3 regions of the Janibacter sp. RAF52 genome follow, and region 1 is predicted to be linked to each of the others. Evidence: riboswitches for the same ligand, from Rfam matches in the RefSeq annotation. Region 1 holds a riboswitch; each other region holds the start of a gene.
What was found. Region 1 has a riboswitch for S-adenosylmethionine ahead of AB4Y78_RS09420 (aminotransferase class V-fold PLP-dependent enzyme). Riboswitches for the same ligand answer to the same signal wherever they lie in the genome.

Region 1 (4,720 bases):
CCACGGAGGAGCTGCTCAAGGACCGCCGCATCCTGCGCGACGAGGGCTTCATCTCCGTCATGGTCGTCGTCGACTCCTCGAGCGGCAAGGTCGTCGCCGGCCCGGAGATCACCGCCCGCGGCTTCGCCGAGGACGACGAGATCTTCACCCAGGTCAAGCCCAAGATCGTCGCGGCCCTCGACGAGGCCGCCCGCAAGGGCACGACCGATACCCACCAGCTGCAGCAGGTCGTGCGCCGCGCGGTCGGTGGCTGGGTCGGCGGCAAGATCCGTCGCCGCCCGATGATCATCCCGGTGGTCGTCGAGGCCTGAGACCGCCCGGGGGCGAAGGGGGCCTGCCGGGTCCCCCTTCGCCCTACCCGAGGAGGGTCAGAGCGAGCGCAGCGCCGCCAGCAGGCGGTCGATGTGCTCGGGCGTCGTGCCGAGGCCGGCACTGATCCGCACGGCGGTGTCGTGCTCGGTCTCGGAGAGCAGGTCGTCGACGAGCAGGTGGGCGCAGAACTTGCCGTCGCGCACCCCGATGCCGTGGTCGTCGCCGAGGACGCGGGCGACCTCGGCGCTGTCGTGGCCGTCGACGGTGATCGTCGCCACCGGGGCGCCGTCACCCCCGCCGAAGAGGGTGTGCACGCGCACGCCCTCGATCTCGGCGAGGCCGGCGAGCAGCCGGATGCGCAGGGCCTGCTCGTGGTCGCGGATCGCCCGCTCGTGCTCGCTGACGATCTCGCAGGCGGTGGCGAGCGCGACCGCGCCGAGCACGTTGGGGGAGCCGGCCTCGTGGCGGGCCGGGCCGTGCGTCCACTCGGTCGTGTCGAGATCCACGCGGGCGGTGGCGCCGCCGCCGGCGAGGTAGGGCTCGGCGGCGTCGAGCCAGTCGCTGCGCCCGACGAGGACGCCGGCGCCGAAGGGGGCGTAGATCTTGTGACCGCTGAAGGCGATCCAGTCCGCGCCGATCGCCTCGATGTCGACCCGGCGGTGCGGGACGACCTGCGCGGCATCGAGCGCGAAGCGGGCGTCGTGCTCGTGGGCGAGAGCCGCGAGCCGCTCGACCGGCCAGTGCTCGCCCGTGACGTTGGAGGCACCGGTGGCGACGACGAGCCGGTGCTCGGCGGGGTGGTTGCGCAGCGCCTGCTCGAGCAGGTCGAGCGCCTCGTCGTGGCTGTGCGGCACGGGCAGGCGCAGGGCGCGGGGCCAGGGCAGGAGCGCGGCGTGGTGCTCGGAGCCGAAGACGAAGACGAGCGTGTCCTCGGGCAGGGCGCGGGCCAGCAGGTTGAAGGAGTCGGTCGTGTTGCGGGTGAAGACGACCTGGTCGTCCTCGCGGGCCCCGACGAAGGTCGCGACGGTCTCGCGGGCCTGCTCGTAGCGCGAGCTGGTCACCCGCGAGGCGAAGCCGGCGCCTCGGTGCACGGAGGAGTAGGTGACGGCGGCTGCGGCCACCTCCTGGGCGACGGCCGCGAAGGCCGGCGTCGTCGCCCCGTGGTCGAGGTGCGCGTACTCGACGGTCGAGCCGTCGGCATCGCGGTAGGTCAGGCCCTCGCTGACGAGCGCGGGCAGGGCGGTGGAGGTGCGGTGGAGGTCGGACACGGTCATGGGAGTGCTCCTGATCCGTCAGGGACCCGGGCGGTGACCTCGAGTCCGCGCTTGCCGGGCGACACTGCGTCGCCGGCCAGGTCGTCACCCGGAGCACCCCACCGCGGAGGAGGGTTGCCGACCAGCTAGCCGGGGCTTGTCGCTGGTACTCGTGACCTTGGGTCGAGACCCTAGCCGATGACGGGTGCCGGCTGTCGAGCCACTCCGGGACCCGTCTCGCGACCTGGGACGTCAGGCGAGGGCGAGGGCGAGCACGGCCCCGGCGACGAGGTGGGGGCCGAAGGCGAGCGAGGTCCGTCGGCCCGCCCGGCGCGTGAGGAGCAGCGCGAGGGCGACGATGCCGCCGAGCACGAAGCCCAGCCAGATGCCGACGACGAGCTCGCTCCAGCCGAGCCAGGCGAGGGTCGGGGCGATCGACACGAGCAGCTTGGCGTCGCCCAGGCCGATCGAGCGGCCGGGCAGGAGCAGGGAGAGAGCGATCGCGCCGCCGCCGACGAGCAGGGCTGCGGTGCCTGCGCGTGCGAGGGCCGCGAGGTCACCGGTGGCGAAGGAGGCGACCGTCACGGCCAGGGCGATGGCCGGCGCGAGCGGCACGGTGATCGCATTGGGCAGCCGGTGCACGTCGGCGTCGATCGCGGCGAGCACGAGCCCGGCCAGCGACAGGGAGAGCGGGGCCAGCAGGACGGGCCAGGGTCGGTCGGCGAGCCCCCGCTCGACGGCCACGGCGACGAAGGGGGCGACCGCCGCCACCCACACGTGGCGGGGGAGGGGACCCCCTTCGTCCTCCCGGCGGTAGCCGCCGGTGGCCAGCCAGCGCCAGCCGGCGACCCCGACGACCAGGGCCAGGATCGCGACGACGACGGTGCGGGCTTCCACGGCCGTGACGCTACTCGGTAGGCGACCGGGGCGCGCCGGCTCGTCCACACCCGCCTGCGCGGGGTTGGCCCTGTTGCGCGTGTGACGCGTGTGTCAGGGGTGGCTTTCGCCTAACCTGCGAAGCATGGCCACTCGTCCGTCGACCACCTCGCGCAGCACCAAGGGCGCCTCCACGCGCCCGAAGGGCAGCACCCGCCCCACCGGGCGCAAGGCTCCCGCCAAGAGTGCTGCGAAGGGGAAGACCTCCGCTTCCCGCAAGACCTCCGCGTCGGGCGGGGGCCTCCCGCTGCCCATCGCCGCGGTGCAGAAGACGTGGATGGGGGTCGCCCACGCGACCGGCTCTGGCGTGCGCCGCATCGGGCACAGCGCGAGCCAGATCGAGCCGGAGCACCGTCGTGACGGCTGGGGCTTCCTCGCCCTCGCGCTCGCCCTCGTCGTCGCCGTCCGCGAGTGGTGGGGCCTCACGGGCCTCTTCGGCGACATGGTCCACGCGGTCTTCGCCGGCACCTTCGGTCGGGTCGCCTACGCCCTGCCGATCGTCCTGCTCGTCCTCGGCGTGCGCCTGCTGCGCTCCGAGGGGGACTCCGCCGCCGACGCGCGACTCGGCTTCGGCGCCGTCATGGGCCTCTTCGCCGCCTCCGGCCTGACGCACATCGCCAAGGACATCCCGCAGCCGCCCGACGGTGCCGGCCCGATGCGCGATGCGGGCGGGATCATGGGCTTCCTCGCCTCGGACCCGCTGGCCACCGCGGTCACCGAGTGGCCCGCGACGATCCTGCTCGTCCTCCTCGGCCTCTTCAGCCTGCTCCTGCTCACCGGTACCCCGCTGCACGAGGTGCCGCAGCGGCTGGCCTACATCCGCGCCGCCTTCACCGGCGAGGTGCCCAGCCACGTGACCGCTGCCCCGGAGGCCGCCCACGACGCCCCCAAGGCCGCCGTGAGCCGCGCCCGTCGGCGCCGCGTCATCGACCCCGCCGACGAGGAGCTGTCGGGTGAGCGTGACGGCGACACCGCCTTCGACCAGGCCGCCGTCGTGCAGCCGGTCGGCAAGGGGCGCCGCAAGAAGTCGGCCCCGGTGCCCGAGGCCGACGAGACCGTCGAGACGCCCCAGGCCGAGGCCGGGGGCCCGCGCCCCGGGGAGAAGCGCCCGACGAAGAACCCCGTCGTCGCGCCGATCAAGCCCTCCGACAAGACGGTGCTCGAGCCGCCGCCCACGACCCAGCTGCCGCAGCGGGTCGAGCAGCTGGCCCTCGCCGGCGACGTCACCTACACGCTGCCCGACAGCCAGCACCTCAAGCCCGGTGCCCCCCACAAGGAGCGCTCGGCGGCCAACGACAAGGTCGTCGAGTCGCTGACGAGCGTCCTCGACGAGTTCGGCATCGACGCCCAGGTCACCGGCTTCCACCGCGGCCCGACGGTCACCCGCTACGTCGTCGAGCTCGGCCCGGGTGTCAAGGTCGAGCGGGTCACGGCCCTGTCCAAGAACATCGCCTACGCCGTGGCCTCGGCCGACGTGCGCATCCTCAGCCCGATCCCGGGCAAGTCGGCCATCGGCATCGAGATCCCCAATGCCGACAAGGAGATGGTCTGCCTCGGCGACGTGCTCCGCTCCGACGTCGCGCGCAACAACGAGCACCCGATGGTCATGGGTGTCGGCAAGGACGTCGAGGGCGGCTACGTCATCGCCAACCTCGCGAAGATGCCGCACATCCTCGTCGCCGGTGCCACGGGCTCCGGCAAGTCCTCCTTCGTCAACTCGATGATCACCTCGATCCTCATGCGGGCCACGCCCGACGAGGTGCGCATGGTGCTCGTCGACCCCAAGCGGGTGGAGCTGACGGCCTACGAGGGCATCCCGCACCTCATCACGCCGATCATCACCAACGCCAAGAAGGCCGCCGAGGCCCTGCAGTGGGTCGTGCGCGAGATGGACATGCGCTACGACGACCTCGCGACCTTCGGCTACAAGCACGTCGACGACTACAACAAGGCGGTCAAGGCCGGCAAGGTCGAGCCGATCCCCGGCAGCGAGCGGGTCATCCAGCCCTACCCCTACCTCCTCGTCATCGTCGACGAGCTCGCCGACCTGATGATGGTCGCCCCGCGCGACGTCGAGGACTCGATCGTGCGCATCACCCAGCTCGCGCGCGCCGCGGGTATCCACCTCGTCCTCGCGACGCAGCGCCCGTCGGTCGACGTCGTCACCGGTCTGATCAAGGCCAACGTGCCCTCGCGCATGGCCTTCGCCACCTCGTCGC
Region 2 (4,720 bases), on a different contig from region 1:
GCGACATCGGCGTCGGCACGATGGCCTGGCTCAACATCCTGGGCATCCTCCTGCTGCAGATCCCGGCGCTCAAGGCGCTCAAGGACTACCGCGCGCAGAAGGAGCAAGGCCTGGACCCGCAGTTCGACCCGCGGGAGCTCGGGATCGAGGGCGCGGACTTCTGGGTCGAGCGGGCCGAGGGGCGCGTCGCGCAGGGCACCCCGGCCGGGGCCGAGCGCGACTGACGCGGCCCGGCGCCGCCATGGCGCTGCTCACCTGACGGAATCCCGGCCGGGCGCGCTACGTTGGATCCAGCGGAGCGTGCCCGGACCGGGGACGCCCGAGCAGAGGAGACCGCCATGGCCACCCACCGCGTCCGCAACGCCGCCCACCTTGCCTCCGCCGTCCGCAGCGCGACCCGTCCCGGCGGGCCGACCCTGTGGCAGCGACTGCGCGCCGTGCCGCGGATGATCCGCGCCGTGCGCTCGGGCCAGTACACCGGGCTGAGCTCGACCCGCCTGCTCATGATGCTCGCCGGTGTCGGCTACGTCGTCTCGCCCGTCGACATCGTGCCCGAGGGCCTGCTGCTCGCCTTCGGCCTCGTCGACGACGTGCTCGTCATCGGGTGGCTGGCGACGACCCTCGTGCGTGAGACCGAGGACTTCATCGCGTGGGAGCAGGGCGCCACCGCGGCCGCGGCCGGTGCGCACCACGGCGCCCCGCAGTGGGAGCAGCCGATCCCGTCGTACGTCGTCCCCGACTGATCCACAGGTCCGGAGGCGTCCGAGCGGCCCTCCACAGCCACGACTGGCCCCTGCCGGCGCGCGTCGGCAGGGGCCAGATTCGGTGCATGACACAGATCGTGAGACCCCGCGACGCCGCCGAGCTCGCCGTCCTGATGCCCTACCAGCTCGGGTTCCACCCCGGGCCCTCCGTTTGCCTGACGCTCATGCGCGAGCGGCGCCTCGGTCTGCTCCAGCGGCACGACCTCGTCGCCGAGCCGGACGTGGCTCGGCGTGTGGCCGCGGAGGCCGTCGCCATCGCGCTCCGGGAGGGGGCGAGCAGCGTGCTGCTCATGGCCTTCGAGGACGACGAAGGGCAGTCCCTTGCCCTGCGAGCGGCGATGACCGCGGCGGCTCTCGAGGCCGGGCTGCCGGTGCACCAGCACCTCGTCGTCCGCGACGGCCACTGCCACACCGTCGACGGCCCTGGGGCGGGCCGTGCCCTGCGGCTCCCGCGACCCGAGGACGTGCCGGCGGTCGCTCCCTTCGTCGAGGCGGGGGTCTGCCCGGTACCCAGTCGGGATCACCTCGTGCGGGGGGTCCTCGCGGAGCGGGACGAGACGAGGGCGGCCGCCGTGGCCGTGGCGGCCAGCCCGCTGGGCGTGCGTCCCCGGGTCCCGGAGATCGCCACGGCCTGGACCCGGCTGCTCGACCCCGACGCCGGGGCCCGGCCCGTGGGAGACCTGGCCGACCGCGACCTGCTGGTGATCGCGAGGTCACTGCAGCTCGTCCCCTGGCGCGATGCCCTCCTCGCCGTGCTCTGTCCCGGGACCATGCCCCTGAGGGGGGTCGACGAGCACTGGATCTCGCTCGCGCTCGAGGTCACGAGGTGGTGCCCGTGGGTCCTCGGGGACGACGAGCTCGTGCCGGAGGTGGGGGAGCACCACGACGGGGTGCTCGCCGTCCGCACCCGGCTGCTCGAGCTGGCGCGTCTCGTCCCGGCCGAGCTCACCCCACCCCTGCTGACCTGCGCGGCGCACCTCGCGTGGTGGACGGGCGACGGCACGGTCACGGGGGTGTGCCTCGAGCGGGCTCTGCAGGTCGACCCCGACTACCGGCTCGCGGGGCTCATGCTCGAGCTGCTCTCCCACGGGGTCCGGCCGTGGGAGACGCCCAGGGTCGCCTGACCGGAGCAGGCCCCGTCCGCGCTGCGGACCCGGCTCGATCCGGCCGCCCGGGTGAGGTTAGAGTTGGCGCCAGGTCATGAGTGTCAGCGTCAAGCCCCGGCTAGCTGGCCGGCAACCCTCCTCGCGACGGGGTGCCCCGGGTGATGACCCGGCCGCATCGGAGTGATGTGGCAAGGCGAGACCCGGGAGCCCTCTCATGAGCGTATCCACCACACGGCCCACCACCTCTGCCCTCTGGCGTGACGACCACCCGTCCGGCGACCGCCTCTTCCAGCCCATCGGTGACCTCGTCGTCGAGTCGGGCGAGGTGCTGCCCGACGTCGTCCTGGCCTACGAGACGTGGGGACGGCTCTCGCCCTCCCGCGACAACGCGGTGCTCGTCGAGCACGCGCTCACCGGTGACAGCCATGTGGTCGGTCCTGCGGGCGAAGGTCACCCGACACCGGGATGGTGGCCCGGGCTCGTCGGGCCCGGCGCCCTCCTCGACACCGACGACTTCTTCGTCATCGCGATCAACGTGCTCGGTGGGTGCCAGGGCAGCACCGGCCCCGCGTCCCCCGGACCAGACGGCCGTCCGTGGGGCAGTCGCTTCCCGCGGCTGACCATCCGCGACCAGGTGACGGCCGAGGCGCGCCTTGCCGACGCCCTCGACATCCCGAGCTGGCACACCGTCATCGGTGGCTCGATGGGCGGCATGCGCACGCTCGAGTGGGTCGCCTCCTACCCGGACCGGGTCGGTACCGCGGTGGCCCTCGCATCGACCGCCTACGCCACCGCCGAGCAGATCGGCTGGAGCCAGACGCAGATCCACGCCATCCGCAACGACCCGTGGTTCGCCGGCGGCGACTACTACGGGCACCCGCAGGGCCCGGAGGTCGGCCTGGGCATCGCGCGGCGGATCGCACACATCACCTACCGCAGCGAGATCGAGCTGCACGACCGCTTCGGTCGTGATGTCCAGGACGAGGCGCCGGGGGAGAGCGGCCGGCCGCGCTACGCGGTCGAGAGCTACCTCGACCACCACGGGGGCAAGCTGGCGGCGCGCTTCGACGCCAACTCGTACATCGTGCTGTCCGAGGCGATGAACTCCCACGACATCGGACGCGACCGGGGTGGCATGGCGGCGGCGCTGGCCCCCTTCGCCGGCCGGCTCGTCGTCGTCCCGGTGGACTCCGACCGGCTCTACCCGCCCCGGCTCTCGGACGAGATCGCGCGGGCCCGACCGGGCACGGAGCAGGCGATGATCCGCTCCGTCGTCGGCCACGACGGCTTCCTCACCGAGGTCGACCAGGTGGCCGCGCTCCTGGGCCAGGTCGTCGCAGGACGGCCCCTCGTCGACACGAGGAGCCGGAGTGAGACAGGTCACGGCGGTGCGGTGTAGCGTCTGGCCAAGACCCGTCCAGCAGCACTAGCCAGTCGAGGAGCAACGATGACCATCGTCGTGGGGTACGTGTCCACCAAGGAGGGCGAAGCCGCCCTGGAGCGAGCCTTCGAGGAGTGCCGTCTGCGCAAGGACAAGCTCGTCGTCATCCACTCCGACCGCGGTGGCGCCGGACTGAGCGGCGACAGCGCCCGCAAGAACGAAGAGGACCTCAAGCAGGTCCGCAGCCGCCTCGACGAGGCCGGTGTCGAGGGCGAGGTGCGGGGGCTCGTCCGCGGCAAGGAGCCGGCCGAGGACCTCATCGTCGTCGCCGAGGAGACCGGCGCCAGCCTGATCATCATCGGACTGCGCAAGCGTACGCCGGTCGGCAAGCTCATCCTCGGCTCCAACGCGCAGCGAGTGCTGCTCGACGCGCCCTGCGACGTGCTCGCCGTCAAGGCGCGCTGAGACACGGACACCGATCAGCGGGCACCCCGACGGGGTGCCCGCTGACGCGTTGACGCAGACCTCGTTTTATAATGGTGATGAGCCCAGCGCACAGCGACCGGGCGAGTCGGGTCGACGGGGTCACACGCCACCCCCCTTCGATGCCGGCGGAATCCCCCGTGACGAAAGGTTGTTGGTGACTGCTGTGTCCCCACGGTCGGACGAGGCGCAGGACTCCCTCCCCAAGGAGTTTTCGCACCCATCGCTCCAGGAACTGGTCCGTGTGGGCCACACGACCGGATCCATCACCAGCGACCAGCTCCAGGCCGCTTTCACCGACGCGAAGGTCAGCCCGAGCCGGGGCAGGGTCGTGCTGCGCGCGCTCGGTGACCAAGGAATCGAGGTTCAGGTGCCACCGTCCACCCCCGCCAAGAAGACTGCGGCGAAGAAGACCACCGCGAAGAAGGCCGCGACCAAGAAGGCCGCCGCCCCCGCGAAGAAGGCTGCCGCCACCAAGACCGCTGCTGCCACGAAGAAGGCTGCGGCGCCGGCGAAGAAGACCGCCGCCAAGAAGGCGACCGCCACCAAGGCTGCTGCCGCTGCTGCGGCCGAGCCGGTCAAGAAGGCTGCGCCGGCCAAGACGGCCGCCGCGAAGAAGGCCGCCGCCAAGAAGGCCGCGGCCAACCCGACGACGACGACCGCCGAAGAGCCGGAGCCCGGTGAGGACGACGTCCTCCACGAGGACCCCAAGGCGGCGAAGAAGCCCGAGCAGGAGCCGGACGAGAAGTCGGGCTTCACGATCAGCAACGACGACGAGGACGACGCGCCCGCGCAGCAGGTCGTGACGGCCGGCGCCACCGCCGACCCGGTCAAGGACTACCTCAAGCAGATCGGCAAGGTCGCGCTCCTCAACGCCGAGCAGGAGGTCGAGCTCGCCAAGCGCATCGAGGCCGGTCTCTTCGCCGAGGAAAAGCTCGCCTCGGGCGAGAAGATCGAGATGAAGTTCAAGCGTGAGCTGTGGTGGA
Region 3 (4,720 bases), on a different contig from region 1:
GCCGACCTCCCGCTCGAACATCGTCCCCGAGCACGAGTCCCACACCCCTTTCGTCGAGACGGTGCGCAGCAGGTTGACGACGGTGTGGATGTTGGCCGCGACGGTCTTGAGCTCGTCGGCCTCGGCGCGGATGACGGCGGGGTCGCCCTCCTCGATCGTCCCCGGGTCCTCGAGCGCCATCAGAGGACCCCCCGGTTGCGCTCGTCGACGAGGTCCTCGGTCTCGACGTACCAGGACCCGGCGTCCTGGGCGAGGCGCGCGAGCGCACGCAGCTGCGTGCAGGCCTGCTTGCGCCGGCGCTCGTAGTCACCGATGGCCGCCTCGTAGGCCTGGGTGCCGGTCCAGCTCGGGAAGCCGAAGGTCTCGACCGCCTCGTTGTTGGCCTTGGCCGCCTTCTCTTCGAGGTAGTCGGCGATCGCCGTCAGTTGTCGACCCAGCCCCGCGATGCCCTCGCTGTCGATGGAGATGCGTTGTCCGCCCATGCCCCACACGCTAGGAAAAAACGCCGAGGGGCCCGTGGAGTTCTCCACAGGCCCCTCGGTGCGCCCTTCGAGATGGCCCTTCGAGACGGCTCGTTCCTCACCTCCTCAGGGACCGAGGTTCCTCGCCTCCTCAGGGACCGAGGTTCCTCGCCTCCTCAGGGACCGAAGATCACTTCGCGGCGGCGAAGCCCTGCTCGAGGTCGGCGACGATGTCCTCGATGCTCTCGAGACCGACCGCCAGACGGACGAGGCCGGGGGTGACGCCGGCGGCGAGCCGGTCCTCCTCCGGACCCTGCGAGTGGGTCGTCGAGGCCGGGTGGATGACGAGCGAGCGCACGTCACCGATGTTGGCCAGGTGGCTGTGCAGGGTGAGCCCCTCGACAAACTTCTTGCCTGCCTCGAGGCCGCCGGCGATCTCGAAGGAGATGACGGCACCGGCCCCCTTCGGCGTGTAGCGCTGCGCCTGCTCGAAGCTCGCCGAGCCCTCGATGGACGCCCAGTTGACCGCCTCGACCTGCGCGTGGCCGGAGAGGAAGTCGACGACCTTGCGGGTGTTGTCGAGGTGCCGCTCGATGCGCAGGCTGAGCGTCTCGATGCCCTGCCCGATGAGGAAGGCGTTGAAGGGCGAGATCGCCGGGCCGATGTCGCGCAGCAGCTGCACGCGTGCCTTGAGGATGAAGGACAGGTTGGCCCCGAGCGCGCCGTTGACGCCGAGGTCGGGGCCGAAGCGCAGCCCGTGGTAGCTCGGGTCGGGCTGGTTGTAGTTGGGGAACTTCTCCGGGTCGGCCGCGTAGTCGAAGGTCCCGCCGTCGACGATGACGCCGGCGATCGCGGTGCCGTGGCCGCCGAGGTACTTCGTCGCCGAGTGGACGACGACGTCCGCACCGTGCTCGAGGGGGCGCAGCACGTAGGGCGTGGCGATCGTGTTGTCGACGACGAGCGGCACCCCGGCCTCGTGGGCGACCTCGGCGATGCCGGCGATGTCGAGCACGACCGGCTTGGGGTTGCCGATCGTCTCGCCGAAGAAGGCCTTGGTGTTGGGCTTGACCGCCGCGCGCCACTGCTCGAGGTCGCTCGGGTCCTCGACGAAGGAGACCTCGATGCCGAACTTCGGCAGGGTGAACTTCAGCAGGTTGATCGTGCCGCCGTAGAGCGCGGCGCTGGCGACGATGTGGTCACCCGCCTCGGCGATGTTGACCAGGGCGAGGTGCGTCGCGGACATGCCCGACGCCGTGAGCAGCGCACCGACGCCACCCTCGAGCGCGGCGATCTTCTGCTCCACCGCGTCCTGGGTGGGGTTCATGATCCGCGTGTAGATGTTGCCGAACTCCTTGAGCGCGAAGAGGTTCGCCGCCTGCTCGGTGTCCTTGAAGGCGTAGGAGGTCGTCGCGTGGATCGGCAGCGCCCGCGAACCAGTCGTCGGGTCGGGCGCCTGGCCGGCGTGGATCTGCTGGGTCTCGAAGCTCCAGGTGGAGGGGTCGGACATGTCTGCTCCTTGAGATGTGCGCGCTTGACCGCGACGGACGTCGCGGACCAGGTCGTCTCCCGGGGCACCCCACCGCGGAGGAGGGTTGCCGGCCAGCGAGCCGGGGCTTCGCGCTGGCGCTCAAGACCTGCTGCGATGATAGGAAAAGGGCTGGCGCGCACCAGCCTCCGTCTCACCTAGCGGGCGCGCACCCGGTGGAGCCACCACAGCCCGACGAAGGGGAGGACGAGCGGCAGGTAGCCGTAGCCGGACCCGTAGTGGGACCAGACGGTCTTGTCGGGGAAGAGCTCGGGCCGCACGAAGGACAGGGTCCCGACGGTGACGACGCCGACCGCTTCGACGAGGATCGCGCCGGTGGCCACGCGGGCACCGGAGGGTCCCCCCTTCGCCAGGGCGATGGTCGCGACGACGTAGATGAGGGCGGCGCACGCCGACAGCACGTAGGCGAGCGGGGCCCGGTCGAAGTACTGGGTGATCTGCAGGATCGAGCGCCCGGTCGCGGCGAGCGCGAGCACTCCGTAGACGGCGACGACGACCCGGCCCGGCCCGGTCCCGGTGCTGACCTCAGGCGGGGCCACTGGTCTGCCAGATCTGGAGGATGCGGTAGGTCATGACCCCGACGGTGAAGGCACCGGCGATGACGACGCCCATGGCCCAGCGGGTCTTTTCCTTGAGGGCGATGAAGACGACGACCGGCGGGATGATCGGGAGGGTCAGGGCGTAGGCGAGCATCGTCGCGCCCTCCCCCGTCCCGGTGACGCGGCCGTGGACGACCGCCGTCGTCACCGCGAGCACGAGCAGACCCAGCTCGACGAGCGCCGCGACGAGCAGGAGCCCGTCGTCGACGGGGCGGTCGAGCGCGAGGTAGATCAGGGCCACGAGCCCGAGGGCGGCGACGGCGACCATCACGGCAGTGGTCAGGGGCACAAGCACCGGGCAAGGTTACCCACCCTCGTGGGTGGCACCATCACTGCCATGAGTCCCCAGCGCCCTGGTGCCCAGCAGCTCATCGACGCGGTCGTCGACCCGGACAGCTTCGTCACGTGGGACGAGCCGATCGACACCTCCGGCCTCGACGACACCTACCGGTCGGCGATGGCGGCCGCGGCCGAGCGCGCCGGCACCGACGAGTCGATCCTCACCGGGCGGGCCCGGATCCAGGGTCACGACGTCGCCCTCATCGTCGGCGAGTTCCGCTTCCTCGGCGGGTCGATCGGACGGGCGGCCGCGGGCCGGATCGTCTCGGCGGTCCGGCGTGCGACGACCGAGCGGCTGCCACTCATCGCGGCGACCGCCAGCGGTGGTACGCGGATGCAGGAGGGCACCCCGGCCTTCATGACGATGGTCGACATCTCGGCCGCGGTCGTGGCGCACAAGGCGGCCGGCCTGCCCTACCTCGCCTACCTGCGGCACCCGACGACCGGCGGCGTCTTCGCCTCGTGGGGGTCGCTGGCTCACATGACGATCGCCGAGCCCGGGGCGCTCATCGGCTTCCTCGGCCCGGTCGTCTACGAGACGGTCAACGGCGTCCCCTTCCCGGAGGGCGTCCAAGTCGCCGAAAACCTCGTGGACAAGGGCATCGTCGACGCCGTCGTCCCCCTCGAGGAGCTGGCCGGCATCGCGGCGCGCGCCCTGACGATGCTGTCGGCGACGACCCACCGGCACGCCGACCCGACCGAGCACCCGACGTGGCGGATCGCTCCCTTCGTCTCGCGGCCGGAGCCCGACGAGGAGGAGGTCGCCGCGGTCTGGGGGGCCATCGAGACGACCCGAAGGGGGGACCGCCCCGGTGTGCGGGAGCTGCTGCGGCACGCCGCAGACGACGTCATCCCGCTCAACGGCACGGGCTACGGCGAGTCGGACAAGGGGGTCATGCTCGCTCTGGCCTCCTTCGGCTCGCGGCCGTGCGTGCTCGTCGGCCAGGACCGCCGCTACCAGGTCGCCGAGTCGATGGGCCCGGCCGCGCTGCGCGAGGCCCGTCGCGGCATGCGGATGGCCCGCGAGCTCGGCCTGCCCCTCGTGACCGTCATCGACACCCCCGGCGCCGACCTCTCCCCCCGGGCGGAGGAGGGCGCTCTCGCCGGGGAGATCGCCCGGTGCATCGCCGACATGACGGCGCTCGACGTGCCGAGCGTGTCCGTGCTGCTCGGCGAGGGCACCGGCGGGGGCGCGCTGGCGCTGCTGCCCGCGCAGCGGGTCGTCGCCGCCGGCAATGCCTGGCTCTCGCCGCTGCCGCCGGAGGGGGCGAGCGCCATCGTCTTCAAGGACACCGAGCACGCCGCTCTGCTCGCCGCCCGCCAGCGGGTCGGCGCCCGACACATGCTCGAGGACGGGCTCGTCGACGTCATCGTCGAGGAGTCCCCCGCGGCCCACGAGGACCCGGAGGGCTTCACCCGGGCGATCGGCGCGGAGGTGGCCGCCCAGGTCGACGAGCTGCTCGGTCGGTCCGCGCACGAGTGAGGCGGCGTCGGGTCGATCAACCGGCGATCGCCAGCCCGTCCCACACCGGCATCTCGACGACGGCGCGATCGGTCGCGAGGTAGGTCGCGAGCAGTGGGACGTCGAGCTCGCGGCAGGAGGCGATCGCCGCCTCGTGCCAGGCCCGTGCCTCGTCGTCGGGCTCGAGGCCGTGGGGCCGGCCGATCGCGACGACGAGGCCGCCGAGACGCTCGACGAGGCCACCGACGACGAGGTCGAAGGGGCGGCGCCGCTCGCTCGCCGGCAGGTCGGTACCGCCGAGCTCGCCGATCGT

Region 2: another riboswitch for S-adenosylmethionine. It lies ahead of metX (homoserine O-acetyltransferase MetX); the one in region 1 lies ahead of AB4Y78_RS09420 (aminotransferase class V-fold PLP-dependent enzyme).
Region 3: another riboswitch for S-adenosylmethionine. It lies ahead of AB4Y78_RS01290 (bifunctional o-acetylhomoserine/o-acetylserine sulfhydrylase); the one in region 1 lies ahead of AB4Y78_RS09420 (aminotransferase class V-fold PLP-dependent enzyme).

The regions. Positions count from the first base shown of each region.
Region 1 is NZ_JBFRDY010000006.1:39,506-44,225, reverse strand. Features, by position in the region: gene AB4Y78_RS09425 (ribonuclease J) at 1-311, shown strand, start outside; gene AB4Y78_RS09420 (aminotransferase class V-fold PLP-dependent enzyme) at 369-1,586, opposite strand; SAM riboswitch class IV at 1,629-1,743, opposite strand; gene AB4Y78_RS09415 (prepilin peptidase) at 1,818-2,462, opposite strand; gene AB4Y78_RS09410 (DNA translocase FtsK) at 2,587-4,720, shown strand, end outside.
Region 2 is NZ_JBFRDY010000001.1:286,934-291,653, forward strand. Features, by position in the region: gene AB4Y78_RS01330 (alanine/glycine:cation symporter family protein) at 1-224, shown strand, start outside; gene AB4Y78_RS01335 (YkvA family protein) at 339-743, shown strand; gene AB4Y78_RS01340 (DUF4192 domain-containing protein) at 830-1,888, shown strand; SAM riboswitch class IV at 1,961-2,071, shown strand; gene metX (homoserine O-acetyltransferase MetX) at 2,085-3,269, shown strand; gene AB4Y78_RS01350 (universal stress protein) at 3,318-3,716, shown strand; gene AB4Y78_RS01355 (RNA polymerase sigma factor) at 3,892-4,720, shown strand, end outside.
Region 3 is NZ_JBFRDY010000001.1:271,067-275,786, reverse strand. Features, by position in the region: gene AB4Y78_RS01300 (hypothetical protein) at 1-180, opposite strand, end outside; gene AB4Y78_RS01295 (hypothetical protein) at 180-482, opposite strand; gene AB4Y78_RS01290 (bifunctional o-acetylhomoserine/o-acetylserine sulfhydrylase) at 652-1,968, opposite strand; SAM riboswitch class IV at 1,984-2,096, opposite strand; gene AB4Y78_RS01285 (hypothetical protein) at 2,145-2,546, opposite strand; gene AB4Y78_RS01280 (hypothetical protein) at 2,533-2,901, opposite strand; gene AB4Y78_RS01275 (carboxyl transferase domain-containing protein) at 2,944-4,428, shown strand; gene AB4Y78_RS01270 (hypothetical protein) at 4,445-4,720, opposite strand, start outside.